Regions from separate parts of the Paraburkholderia tropica genome, predicted to be linked through region 1. Evidence: predicted binding sites of a transcription regulator. Region 1 holds the regulator's gene; each other region holds the start of a gene.

Region 1 (3,463 bases):
GATAAAGCCGAGCCGCCCATGGTTGATGCCGATGAGCGGCGTGCGGTAGGGCGCGAGCTGGCGGCCGATGCCGAGCATCGTGCCGTCGCCGCCGAGCACCACGGCCACGTCCGCGCGCGCGCCGATTTCGGCGGGCTGGAGCGACGGATAGCCGGTGGCGCCGATTTCCTGGGCGGTCTGCGCTTCGAACACGACGTCGAAGCCGCGTTGCGAAATGGTCTGGGCGAGCGCCATCAGCGGCTCGCCGATGCCTTGGGTGTTGCTGCGCCCGACGAGCGCAACCGTCTTGAACTGGCTCTCAATCTTCTGGATCTGCATGCCGCAATTACACCATAGTCAGGTCCCGAAAAGGAACCTGTGAGCCAATACGGGCGGGGCGGCGGCCGAAAAAACGCCGCCTCGCGGGCGATGCGCCCGCGGGTGCTTTTCCCGCGCAACGCGGCGCCTTTCTCCCAAAAGCCGGTGACGCGCCGATGACAGCGACCCATTTCGGGGGCTACGCCGCGTAGCGGGTTCCGCCAGCCGGCGGCCCGCTGCCGGCTCGGCACGCCGCCCGCGCGCCCGCGTGCGTACTCGCCCCGAACCCGGCATTAGGCTAAAATTTTCAGTCATGTTAGATCCCCGCGCACAAACCCTCCTCAAGACGCTGATCGAGCGCTACATCGCCGAAGGTCAGCCGGTTGGCTCGCGCACGCTGTCGCGATTCTCCGGGCTGGAGCTGAGCCCGGCGACCATCCGCAACGTGATGTCGGACCTGGAGGAGCTGGGGCTCGTGTCCAGTCCGCACACCTCGGCGGGGCGCGTGCCCACGCCGCGCGGCTACCGCCTGTTCGTCGACACCATGCTCACCGTCGAGCCGTCCGGCGACGAGGACGCGCTCACGCGCGCGGTGAAAACCACGCTGCGCCCCGGCGAGCCGCAGAAGGTGGTGGCGGCCGCGGCCAGCGTGCTCTCGAATCTCTCGCAGTTCGCCGGCGTGGTGCTCACGCCGCGCCGCAGCCACGTGTTCAAGCAGATCGAGTTCATGCGCCTGTCGGACAAGCGCATCCTGCTGATTATCGTGACGCCCGAAGGCGACGTGCAGAACCGCATCATGGCGACGCAGCGCGACTTCGCGCCTTCCGAGCTGATCGAAGCCTCCAATTACATCAACGCGCATTTCGCGGGCCTCTCGTTCGACGAGGTGCGCCGCCGCCTGCGCGAGGAAATCGACGCGCTGCGCGGCGACATGACCACGCTCATGCACGCCGCCGTGACCGCGAGCACCGAGGAGTCGGACACCGGCGAGACCGTGCTGATCTCGGGCGAGCGCAACCTGCTCGAAGTGGCCGACCTGTCCTCGGACATGGCGCGCCTGCGCAAGCTGTTCGACGTGTTCGACCAGAAGACCAGCCTGCTGCAACTGCTGGACGTCTCCAGCCACGCGCAGGGCGTGCAGATCTTCATTGGCGGCGAGTCGCAACTCGTGCCGATCGAGGAAATGAGCGTGGTGACCGCGCCGTACGAAGTGAACGGCAAGATCGTGGGCACGCTGGGCGTGATTGGCCCGACGCGCATGGCCTACAACCGCGTGATTCCGATCGTGGACATCACCGCGCGGCTGCTCTCGCTCACGCTCAGCCAGAACTGAGCGGCTTGCCGGCCATGATCGGCGAAAGCGGCGCGCCGCGCCATTAGCCGAATGGCTAACGTTGCGGCGCGAACTGCGCTGCGTTGCCTGACGTACGCCGCCGCACACGCGCGGCCCGCCCGCCGCCTGGCTGACCCGAAGCCGCCCGCTATAATGATCCCTTGTGCAACCGTTGCTGCGCTGCTCGCGCGGCGTCCCTGATCGCCTATGCGTTTCGACCTCGAGCGGCCCCTGCAATCCGCTGTCGCGCATCGTGTTGCGGTGCTGCTGATCAATCTCGGCACGCCCGACGCGCCCACGCCGCGCGCCGTGCGCCGCTATCTCGCGCAGTTTCTCTCCGACCCGCGCGTGGTCGAGATTCCCGCGCCCATCTGGCAGGTCATTCTGCGCGCGCTGATTTTGCCGCTGCGCGGGCGCTCGTCGGCGAAAAAGTACGCCGCCGTGTGGACGCCCGAGGGCTCGCCGCTGCGCGTGCACACGCAAAAGCAGACCGACGCGCTGCGCCATCTGCTGCAAATCAACGACTACACGGTGCTGGTCGATTACGCGATGCGCTACGGCACGCCCGACATCCCGGCGATGCTCAATCAGCTCAAGCTCGCGGGCGCCGAACGCATCCTGCTCGTGCCAATGTATCCGCAGTATTCGGCCTCGACCACGGCCACGGCCTTCGACGCCGCGTTTGCTGCACTGCGGCGCATGCGCAATCAGCCCGAGATCCGCACGCTGCGCGGCTATCACGACCATCCGGCCTACATCGCCGCGCTGGCCGCGCAGGTGCATCAGTACTGGAGCGCGCACGGCAAACCCGATTTCGCGGCCGGGGATCGTCTCGTACTGAGCTTTCATGGCGTGCCGAGCCGCACGCTCGATCTCGGCGACCCGTACCACGAGCAGTGTCAGCAGACTGCGTCGCTGCTCATGCACGCGCTGGAACTTACGTCGGTCGAATGCCGCGTCACGTTCCAGTCGCGCTTCGGGCGCGCGCAGTGGCTGCAGCCGTACACGGCGCCCACGCTCAAGGAGCTGGGGCAGGCGGGCGTGCGGCGTGCGGACGTATTCTGTCCGGGTTTCACGGCCGATTGCCTGGAAACCATCGAGGAAATCGGCATGGAAGTCCGCGACGAATTCCTGCACGGCGGCGGCAAGGAGTTCCACCGTATTCCGTGCCTGAACGACTCGCGCGCGTGGATCGCGGCGCTCGGCGAGATCGTGGCGCAAAACCTGCAAGGCTGGCCTGTGCAGGCGGCGAGCGCCGGCGTGCATGCTGCGGGCGCGGTGGCGTGAAGCTGCTGCGCCGAGCGCGTTTCGCTTAATCAGGACGCAACGTATGAACTACAAAATTTCGACGGAGCCGGGCGCGCGACTGCGCATCGACAAATGGCTCTGGTCCGCGCGCTTTTTCAAGACGCGCTCGCTGGCTACCGATGCGGTCGGCAAAGGCCGCGTGCGCATTGGCGGCGAAGCGGTGAAGGCGTCGAAGGAAGTGCGCGTGGGCGATCGCGTGGAATTCGAAATCGATCACGTGGTCTGGGAAGTGGATGTGCTGGGAATCTGCGAGGTGCGCGGCCCGGCCAGCGTGGCGCAGACGCTTTACGCGGAAACCGAAGCCGGGCGCGCCCGGCGCGCGGCCGAGCAGGAACGGCGCCGGCTCTTTCGCGAACCGGCGGCCGTATTGCAGGGCAGACCGACCAAGCGGGAGCGCCGCACTATCGACAAACTTTCGCGTGAGGATTGAAGAGGGCTTCCATCGTGGCGTGGACGCCGCCGTATTCGGTGGTGTTCTCGTTCACGACGCCGGACATGCAGATGGTGGTGGTTCCGGCGATGAGT
Region 2 (3,463 bases), 130 kb from region 1:
GAACGGCGACTTGCTTGTCCGGGTTGTTGATGAAGTACGGCGACAGGTAGCCGCGGTCGAACTGCATACCTTCGACGACTTCGAGTTCGTCCTGCAGCGACTTGCCGTCTTCGACGGTGATGACGCCTTCCTTGCCGACCTTGTCCATCGCTTCAGCGATACGGTCGCCGATCGACGAATCGCTGTTCGCCGAGATCGAGCCGACTTGCGCGATTTCCTTGTTGGTCGTGCAGGGCTTGCTGATCTTGCGCAGTTCTTCGATCGCGGCTGCAACAGCCTTGTCGATGCCGCGCTTCAGGTCCATCGGGTTCATGCCCGATGCGACGTACTTCATGCCTTCGCGAACGATCGATTGCGCGAGGACGGTTGCCGTCGTCGTGCCGTCGCCTGCGTTGTCGCTGGTCTTGGAAGCCACTTCCTTGACCATTTGCGCGCCCATGTTCTGGAGCTTGTCCTTCAGCTCGATTTCCTTCGCGACCGAGACACCGTCCTTGGTGACCGTCGGGCCGCCGAACGAGCGCTCGAGGACGACGTTGCGGCCCTTCGGACCCAGCGTGACCTTCACTGCGTTGGCGAGAATGTTCACGCCTTCAACCATCTTGGAACGGGCGGAATCGCCGAACACGACGTCTTTAGCTGCCATCTTCTAACTCCTTGAATTCTTGATGAATGAGCGGTGGGCTGAGCTTACTTCTGCACCACGGCCATGATGTCTTCTTCGCGCATCACGAGCAGTTCGTTGCCATCGACCTTGACGGTCTGGCCAGCGTACTTGCCGAACAGGACGCGATCGCCGACCTTGACGTCGAGCGCGATCAGGGAGCCCTTGTCGTCGCGCTTGCCCGGGCCCGTGGCCAGGACTTCACCTTGATCCGGCTTTTCTGCCGCTGCGTCCGGGATCACGATGCCCGAAGCGGTCTTGGTTTCTTGATCCAGGCGCTTGACGATCACGCGATCATGCAAAGGACGAAGGTTCATGGATAGATCCTCTCTCTTGATTGGGACTTGAAGAGACTCAAGAAAACCTGGTTGGCGAAGGTGCCAGCCAGAGATATGTGTACACCGAGCGTTGTTAGCACTCTCATGCGGTGAGTGCTAATTATATGGACGGGTAGTGACAAATTCAAGAAGGGGGGCGGATGCGGGATGCAACATAGGCGGGCGCGCACCCGCCAAACTCAAGAAAATCAATGACATAAAGACGTTCACGGCGCGCAGAATGCCGCTTACGCCCCCAAAAACCAGGTGTAAACACCGACGATGGCGCGCCTGCGACGCCGCTCGCCCGCGGCCGGATATGCGCAGTGGATTTCGTGCGGTAGGTAGCAGTGTCGGGCCTGCCCTGCCGCTACGCTGAGGCCGGACACCCTCCCACCCTCTCCTCGTCGCCCGGCCGTGGCCGCTCGAACTCGAATTGTCGGAAGAAAATGATGCTGGAAGATTCGACGCCCGCTCCGGACCTCGCCCATGTCGTGCATCGCAAACTCATCCTGTATTTCAACGGCACCTTCGTCAACAACCGGAATGGCGCGCATGTTCGCGTGACGTCGCTGCTCAATCTGCTGATCAGTTACGGCTGCAAAGTCACCGTCTACAGCTATTCGAACCATGTCGAATGTCCTTGGGGCGACGCCGAGCGCGCGATCTTCAGCAAGCTGTATCCAGGCGTGGCACTCGTGCTTGACCGACGTTCACCCGTGCTGCGCTATTGGGGCAAAGCCAAAAAGAAACTGAGCGGCGTGTTTCCGAACCTCATCCCGCAACTGATCGGCGCGCACCTGCCCACTCTGACGCCGAATTACGATCGGCTCCGAAAGCAGTATCCCGACGCGTTATTCATCGTGAACTACGCCAACGGCCTGCTCGAACTCAACGGCATCGATCCCGAGTGCTGCGTGATCGAAACGCACGACATCGACTTCCTGCAATTCAGCAAGCGTTTCGGGCACGCGCTCACCAGCCGAAGAATCGCCGAAAAATTTCGCAGCGAAACCGGCTTGCTGCAAAGCGCGCTTTCATTACTCTCGATTGCGCGAACGGAGGCCGGCATGTTCCGGTTGTTCTTTCCGCACAAGCCCGTATTCTTTTTGCCGAAATACAGCGTCGCGAGCCATCGCACTACGGCAACACCCCCCGCTGGCCGCGATATCGACCTGCTGTTCATCGGCTCGCGCAATCCGTTCAATGTGGACGGCATACTCCACTTCATCAACGAGCAGCGCGACCTGCTGCAACGTTTTTCTCTCGCGATCGCCGGCGAGGTCAGCATGAATCCCGAAGTGGTCGAAAAGGCATCGGCAATCGGCACTATCCAGCTACTCGGTTTCGTCGACGATCTGGACGCGCTTTACCGGCGCGCGAAAATCGTAATCGCGCCGGTCGATGGAACGGGACTGAAAATCAAGGTGGTCGAGGCGTTGGCGGCCGGCAAACCGGTGTTCGGCTCGCGTCATTCGCTGGAAGGCTTGCCGCCCGGCAGCGAACGCTGTGCCTTTCTGATCGACGCCGCGCAGATCAGTGCGATGCTGTCCGATGCAGCCAGCCTGAATGCGGCGTCCGAGGCCGCGCTCGCTTATTCGCAATCGCAAACGAGCAATGGCGATATTGTGGAGTTTCGGCAGTTTCTCGACCACGAAGGCGTCTGCCAACCCGCTGCATAGCGCGTGAATCGCTCGATGAATTCTTAAGGAAGCATCGGGCAATCTTCCCGGCCAAAAGTCCTGGCGATGTCATTCGCGGCCGATATGTCGATACATCGATAAGCATTCGCACCCGGTTTTCATCGCGTGCGAATGCCCATACCGCTTATCGCTTGAGCAGCGATCGGATATTGCGCAGGCCATACACGGTGGCCGCTTTCGAGCGGTCCAGCCATTCCGATCCACCCGGCGCACGCGGCTTCAAACCCAGTTTGCGCATGTAGTGATTGGCCCGGTATGCGTCGCCATAACGCTGCGGAAATTCCATATTGAGACTCAGCGAAATCGACACGTTGTCGTGGTTCTTGACCCAGTGTGCACCGTGCGTGGGAATATGCACGGCATCGCCCGGATGGAGCGTGAATTGCCGCGCCACCTCCTCGGCATGGGGTTTATAAGTCCCTGCATTCATCGCGCCACAATAATATTGTTCGAGTTCCTCTTCCGTGGTGACGCTGCGATCCAGGGGATCGCATACCCAGAGATCCTTCGATCCTTGAATCTGCACCAGGAAATTGACTTCCGCATCGAAATGAAAAGGCGTCTTGCGCCACGGCGAAGTAATGAACACCAGCATTTCCGCATTGCTCAACAACCTCGATCCCTCCGGCCCTGCAATCTCGCGCACAAACGCTTCATACTCGTCGAGGAGCGCTTTATAAACCGGATCTTTTTCGACGTGCTTCATCACGAGCCACGCGCCTGCTGTTTCGATTCGATCGATGATTTCCGGAATCGTCATATTGGGCGTGGGCGTGCTTCCC
Region 3 (3,463 bases), on a different replicon from region 1:
AAGATCAAGCGTCCGCCGCCGTTCGTGCCGCCGCCCGAGGTGCACGTGGCCGCACCGCCCGCGCCGACCATCGAGCATCAGGCCGCGCCTGCGCCGACGGCGGTGATTCCGGCGCCCACGCCGCCCGCGCCGGTCGCGCCGCCCGCACCGCCCAAACCGGTGAGTCATGAAGCGGGCGTGGTGTGTCCGAACTCGGACAAGGTGCGCGCCAGCATGACGTATCCGGAGGAAGCGCAGGAGAACAACATCACGGGCGACGTGCTGATTTCGTTCGTGGTCGATCCGCAAGGTCACGTGACCGACGAGAAAGTCGAAAAGTCGGCGGACCCGTTGCTCGATCGCGCGGCGTTCAATGCGGTCAAGCGGTTCAACTGCATTTCGCAAGGTCAGCCGGTGCGCGTGCAGGTGCCGTTCTCGTTCAATCTGAACTGAATTTACGGTGGGCTGGCGAGAAAGATTCAGGCGCGTTCAAGACGATCGCGCCACGCCGGCCTCCGCTGTCTTTAATGTTGGAGTCCTGATGAACAAGCAATCGAAGTTTGCCGCGCGTGCGGCCCTGTCCGTCGTCGCCGTGGCGGCGGCGATTCCCGTCGCCGCGTGGGCGCAGGCCGCCGGCGTGGAGACCGCGAACCCCTATGGCCTCGACGCGTTGTGGAAGAACGGCGACTTCGTCGCGCGTTTCGTGCTGCTCGTGCTGGTCGCCATGTCGATGGGTAGCTGGTACATCATGGTCACCAAGTTCGTCGAACAGGCGCGCGCCAATCGCCGCGCGAAGTCGGCGGATCAGCAGCTCTGGGAAGCGCCGTCGCTCGCGGCAGGCGCGGCGCAACTCGACGAACGCTCGCCGTTTCGCTTCATCGCCGAAACCGGCATCGACGCCGCCGAGCATCACGACGAAGTTCTGCTCGAAGAGGTGGATCGCAATACGTGGATTCAGGTGAGCATCGACCGCTCGATCAACAACGTCGGCAATCGCCTGCAGGACGGTCTCGCGTTTCTCGCGACGGTCGGTTCGACCGCGCCGTTCGTCGGCCTGTTCGGCACCGTGTGGGGCATTTATCACGCGCTCACGGCGATCGGCATCGCGGGTCAGGCCTCGATCGACAAAGTGGCGGGTCCGGTGGGCGAGGCGCTCATCATGACCGCCATCGGCCTCGCGGTCGCCGTGCCGGCCGTGCTCGGCTACAACTTCCTCGTGCGCCGCAACAAGTCGCTGATGGAGCGCGTGCGCACGTTCGGCGCGCAACTGCATACGGTGCTGCTGTCGGGCCGCAAGCGCAACGTGCGCGCCGTCGCCAACGCTGGCTGAGCGCGCGAAGAGAGTCATCATGGCCATGAACGTAGCTCAGGACGGCGGCGAAGACGAGGTGATCGCCACCATCAACACGACGCCGCTCGTCGACGTCATGCTGGTCCTGCTGATCATCTTTCTCATCACGATTCCGGTGGTCACGCATACGGTGCCCGTGCAATTGCCGAAGGAAACCGTGAGTCCGCTGCAGACTAAACCGGACGCGATTGAAATTGCCGTCGACAAGGACGGCAACGTGTTCTGGAACGAGCGGCGTATCGATTCGCCCACGCTGCTCGCGCAACTGAAGACGGTCTCGCAGCGCGATCCGCAGCCCGAAGTGCATGTGCGCGGCGATCAGTCCACGCGCTACGAGTTCATCGGCCGCGTGGTGACCGATTGCGAGCGAGCGGGTATCACGAAGGTGTCGTTCATCACACAGCCGCCCGCGCGCGGCGGTTGAGCGCGAGCGAAGGAAAAAGCTATGGGAATGCAGGTGAACCAGGGTTCCGGCGACGAACCGGACGTGATGGTGGACATCAACACCACGCCGCTGATCGACGTGATGCTCGTGCTGTTGATCATGCTGATCATCACGATTCCGATCCAGATGCACTCGGTGAAAATGAATCTGCCCGTGGGCGATCCGCCGCCGCCCGCCGCGCCGCCGCCGGTCGTGCAGGTGGATATCGATGCAAGCGGCGCGCTCGCCTGGAATGGCGCGCATCTTCAGGATCACGCCGATCTCGAACGGCATATGGCCGACGTGGCGGCGCAAGCCGATCAATCGGAGATTCATCTGCTGCCGGATAAAGCCGCGCCGTATCGCGCCGTGGCAGAAGTGCTGGCGGCCGCGCAGCGCGAAGGCGCGACGAAGATCGGCTTGATTGGAAACGAGCAATACATGCAGTAAAACTGGGGATGGCCCTCGTTCGATCCGAACGAGAGGACTTCGTTAAAGCGAACGGTGCGCCGTTCGCTTTTTTTTCGCGCCTTCGATTCGTCTTCGATTCAACACACGCATCGCCATATCGATTGCAGGATTCACGCGATATCGAATTGCCAATCCATTATTGGAGCGCGGCGAAGGCGTTTTCTATACTCGGTTTTCCATCAGCACTCGCATTGAACGAGTGCCAGCCCATCGCCGATAACGTTAAAGGACTACGCCCATGAGCCTGCGCCCATTGCACGATCGCGTGATCGTCAAGCGACTCGATCAGGAAACCAAAACCGCGTCGGGCATCGTGATTCCCGATAGCGCCGCCGAAAAGCCGGACCAGGGCGAAGTGCTTGCCGTCGGTCCGGGCCGGCGCGACAACGACGGGCGCCGCATCGCGCCCGATCTCAACGTGGGCGACCGCGTGCTGTTCGGCAAATACGCCGGTCAGACCGTGAAAGTCGACGGCAACGAACTGCTCGTGCTGCGCGAAGAAGACATCGTCGCAGTCGTTCAATCCTGAGGGAAGCATCGATCATGGCAGCGAAAGACATCGTATTCGGCGACATCGCCCGTAGCAAACTCATCGAAGGCGTGAACATTCTCGCCGACGCCGTGAAGGTCACGCTCGGTCCCAAGGGACGCAACGTCGTGCTCGAACGCAGCTTCGGCTCGCCGGTCGTGACGAAGGACGGCGTGTCGGTGGCGAAGGAAGTGGAACTCGCGGACAAGGTGCAGAACATCGGCGCGCAGATCGTCAAGGAAGTCGCGTCGAAAACCAGCGACGCCGCCGGCGACGGCACCACGACGGCCACCGTGCTGGCGCAGGCGATCGTGCGCGAAGGGCAGAAATACGTGGCGGCCGGTCTCAATCCGCTCGATCTGAAACGCGGCATCGACAAGGCCGTGAGCGCCGCGATCGAGGAGCTGAAGAAGATCAGCAAGCCGACCACCACGAGCAAGGAAATCGCGCAGGTCGCGACCATCTCGGCCAACGGCGAAGAGTCGATCGGCCAGCGCATTGCGGAAGCGCTCGATCGCGTCGGCAAGGAAGGCGTGATCACGGTGGAAGACGGCAAGTCGCTCGACGACGAACTCGACGTGGTCGAAGGTCTGCAATTCGATCGCGGCTATCTTTCGCCGTACTTCATCAACAACGCCGACAAGCAGATTGCCGAACTCGACAATCCGTTCATTCTCCTGCACGACAAGAAGATTTCGAATATCCGCGA
Region 4 (3,463 bases), 250 kb from region 1:
ATGCCAAGCACGAACATCGACGCCGTCACATAGCCCGCCGAAACGGTGTGCACGAACTTCACCTGTGCGACCGGATTGAAGATCACCTGGAACAGGCTCGACAGCTCCATGCGCATGGTTTCGTAGTTGAATTCGGCGCCGACCGGATTCTGCATCCAGCCGTTGGCGACCAGGATCCACAGCGCCGAGAGATTCGAGCCGAGCGCGACGAAGAAAGTGGTGAGCAGGTGGCCGCCCTTCGACATGCGGTTCCAGCCGAAGAAGAACAGGCCGACGAAGGTGGATTCGAGGAAGAAGGCCGCGAGCCCTTCGACGGCGAGCGGCACGCCGAAGATGTCGCCCACGTAGTGCGAGTAGTAAGACCAGTTGGTGCCGAACTGGAATTCCATCGTCAGGCCGGTGGTGACGCCCATCACGAAGTTGATCGCGAAGAGCTTGCCCCAGAACTGCGTCATGTCCTTGTAGATGGTCTTGCCGGTCATCACGTAGACGGATTCCATGATGACGAGCAGCCACGAGAGCCCGAGCGTGAGCGGCACGAACAGAAAGTGGTAGAGCGCGGTGACCGCGAACTGCAGCCGCGAGAGATCGACGGTTTCGCTAATGGGCATGGTGGTTCCCTTGTTGCGGGTTCGTCCCGGCCGACACCGGTACGGAGAGAATGGCCTGGGCAACTTCCGCAGGCGGCATGTTCATGTTTTCGGCCTGCGGATGATTGAAGAAGGCGTACTTCAGCGCCATCAGCAGCACGAGCTTGACGGCGAGAACGAGAACGATGTCGCGGGCGAAGGTCGGGCCGCGCGCCCACTGGAGAATGCGTGCGCGCAGAAGCGGTCGCGTGCGCGCTGACTGGCCGGAAGTGAAGATCATGACGATGACTGTTGCCCCTAAAACTTGTTTCCTGGCCAGGCCTGCACGCAACCCGGATTGGTGTACATGTTGTGTACAAGGATTCTAGGAGTGGGGTCATCAGGACACCGTGACAAGAAGCCGCGAGCGCCTGCCTCACCGATCAGTAATGCGATCCGATTTGTTCGAAATCAATTTTTTGAGGTCGCGTTCTGATGTTTGCAACCGTGCATCAGATCAAGACTGCGCGGCATGCGAATTCATCTTACGAGGGAACGCTCAGAGACGGCGTGAACGTGTACTTATTTCTGGCGCCGGAAAAGAAAAAGCCCCGCACCTGGCAGGGGCGGGGCTGTCGGCGTCACGCTCGCGGGGCGAGCGGCGCAGCTTGATACGCGCGTCAGGCGTAGGCGGCGAGCGCCGTGCGCATCTTCTTCATTGCGCTGGATTCGATCTGGCGGATCCGCTCGGCCGATACGCCGAACTCGTCGGCGAGTTCGTGCAGCGTCGAACCGCCCGAACCGTCGTCGGCCACATTCAGCCAGCGCGCTTCGATGATGCGGCGGCTGCGCGGGTCGAGCGCTTCCAGCGCGCTGGCGATGCCGTCCGACTGCAGACGATCGCGGTCGCGCGCGGCCATCACGGCGGTCGGCTCGCTGTGCGAGTCGGCGAGCCAGGCGATCGGCGCGAAGGATTCCTCGCCGTCGTCGTTCTGGCTTTCCAGCGCGATGTCGGCACCCGACAAGCGCGTTTCCATCTCCACGACTTCCTCGCGCTTCACATTCAGTTCCTGCGCCAGGCCTTCGATTTCCTCCGGCGTGAACGACTGCAGGCCCTGCTTGTGGCTGCGCAGGTTGAAGAACAGCTTGCGCTGCGCCTTGGTGGTGGCGACCTTCACCATGCGCCAGTTGCGCAGGATGTATTCGTGGATTTCGGCCTTGATCCAGTGCATGGCGTACGACACGAGACGTACGTTCTGCTCGGGGTCAAAGCGCTTCACGGCCTTCATCAGACCGATATTGCCTTCCTGGATCAGGTCGGCGTGCGGCAGACCATAGCCGAGGTAATTACGGGCGATCGAGACCACGAGGCGCAGGTGCGACAGCACCATGCGGCGCGCGGACTCCAGATTGTTTTGCTCGCGAAATTCAGTCGCGAATTGACGCTCCTCTTGCGGCGTCAACATCGGGATCCGGTTTACGGCCTGGATGTAGGCGTCGATGTTGCCCAGTTGGCCGGGCAGCAGGGAAGCGTTCGCGAGCGCCAGGGCACCCGAACCCGCGGCCTTGGCCGGCTTGGTGTTCAGCGTACCCGGAAGGGTCATTGCCATTGCGTTGCTCACGTAGCGAACTCCTCAGGAATCTTGCAAAAGTCAGACTGCGACTCCACGTTGGATGTTAGCACTCTGAATCAGCGAGTGCTAATACTTGGAGTCGGTAGGGGCTTCATGGTTCCGTGTTATCTATCGAAATAGTTGTTTCGATAGGTTTCAACAAAATCACGGGAGGCAGACGGGACGGGGTTTCCAGCCCGATGCGGCGCGCGCACACCCGCGAACCGAGGGATAACTCTAGAACGATGACGCCGCGCAAAGCCGGCGCGGCAGAGAATTTGGGGCTGGATAAAAAACTGAATAAGCGGCGCTGACGGACTCAATAATCGGGCCTCGCAGACGCTGTTCCGCGATTGTTTCGCACGGGCTCGTACTGGCTCGCACGGGCAGCCGCGCCCGAATTCTGTTCACGGCAGATATCTGAATGACATCAGAATACGCCGAAAGTGCTGCGATGCGACATTGCGGCGCAGGGCTAGCAGGCTTGAGCGTGCGGCGCGTCACACAACGCCGTCTGCGGATGCAGGAAGCAATCGCGCAGCGTGACGGCTCTTTCTGACGCGCATATGGGGCCGATCCTTTTGATCGCAAGTATCCATGCGTCCAAACCTGGTATAAATTTCAGCGACACGCATGCGTACATCTTCTGTGCGAACCGGCGCGCGTGGCGCGGGCTCGTGCGCAAGGGGCCCGGGTAATGGCGGCAAAAGTAATCGAAGCGATTCGCGGACTGGAGCGCGAGCGGTTTCGCGCGATGGTGGACGGCGACGGCTCGTCGCTGGATCAACTGCTGTCCGACAATGTCTTTTTCGTTCACACGAACGGCAAGCGCGAGACCAAGCAGCAGTTCATCGATGCGATCACGGCGGGGCGCCGGCGCTACCGTCAGATCGAGATCCAGTCGCAGGACGTGCTGCCGGTGGGCAACGAGACCTGCGTGGTGTCGGGGCGCGTGCTGATCGAGATGGAAGCGAACAATGGCGCGCTGCTGTTTCCGATTGCCTACACGGCGATCCAGACGCAGGAGGATGGCCACTGGCGTCTGCTCGCGTGGCAGGCGACGCGTTGCGCGATCGAGTGAGATCCGGTAAGTCCACTCGCCGATCCGCCTGCTAGGGCGTTTCGGGCGCACGCCAGCGGCCCGTTTTGCCGCCGGCGCTCAACGGCGCCGCCTCCAGGTTTGCTGCTTTTCTGCTGCTAACTTTCCGACTATTGATCGCTTCCGGATCGCTTCGTGGCCCGATCAGGCCGCGACGCGACGGTCGACCGTCTGCCACGTTG

Evidence for each region. The regulator HrcA, encoded in region 1, represses chaperone genes, less so after heat shock. The targets are predictions, from matches to a motif close to TTAGCACTCNNNNNNNNNGAGTGCTAA.
Region 2: the regulator HrcA is predicted to act here: its motif matches at 1,073-1,099, upstream of G5S35_RS02965 (co-chaperone GroES).
Region 3: the regulator HrcA is predicted to act here: its motif matches at 2,405-2,431, upstream of groES (co-chaperone GroES).
Region 4: the regulator HrcA is predicted to act here: its motif matches at 2,247-2,273, upstream of rpoH (RNA polymerase sigma factor RpoH).

The regions. Positions count from the first base shown of each region.
Region 1 is NZ_CP049134.1:544,529-547,991, forward strand. Features, by position in the region: gene G5S35_RS02425 (NAD kinase) at 1-318, opposite strand, end outside; gene hrcA (heat-inducible transcriptional repressor HrcA) at 611-1,630, shown strand; gene hemH (ferrochelatase) at 1,838-2,917, shown strand; gene G5S35_RS02440 (RNA-binding S4 domain-containing protein) at 2,961-3,368, shown strand; gene G5S35_RS02445 (hypothetical protein) at 3,340-3,463, opposite strand, start outside.
Region 2 is NZ_CP049134.1:673,483-676,945, reverse strand. Features, by position in the region: gene groL (chaperonin GroEL) at 1-643, opposite strand, end outside; gene G5S35_RS02965 (co-chaperone GroES) at 688-978, opposite strand; gene G5S35_RS02960 (glycosyltransferase) at 1,428-2,660, shown strand; gene G5S35_RS02955 (cupin-like domain-containing protein) at 2,806-3,463, opposite strand, start outside.
Region 3 is NZ_CP049136.1:1,015,679-1,019,141, forward strand. Features, by position in the region: gene G5S35_RS28040 (energy transducer TonB) at 1-432, shown strand, start outside; gene G5S35_RS28045 (MotA/TolQ/ExbB proton channel family protein) at 521-1,309, shown strand; gene G5S35_RS28050 (ExbD/TolR family protein) at 1,329-1,754, shown strand; gene G5S35_RS28055 (ExbD/TolR family protein) at 1,776-2,204, shown strand; gene groES (co-chaperone GroES) at 2,464-2,754, shown strand; gene groL (chaperonin GroEL) at 2,769-3,463, shown strand, end outside.
Region 4 is NZ_CP049134.1:297,617-301,079, forward strand. Features, by position in the region: gene G5S35_RS01395 (cytochrome ubiquinol oxidase subunit I) at 1-611, opposite strand, end outside; gene cydP (cytochrome oxidase putative small subunit CydP) at 601-870, opposite strand; gene rpoH (RNA polymerase sigma factor RpoH) at 1,250-2,179, opposite strand; gene G5S35_RS01410 (nuclear transport factor 2 family protein) at 2,880-3,263, shown strand; gene leuA (2-isopropylmalate synthase) at 3,426-3,463, opposite strand, start outside.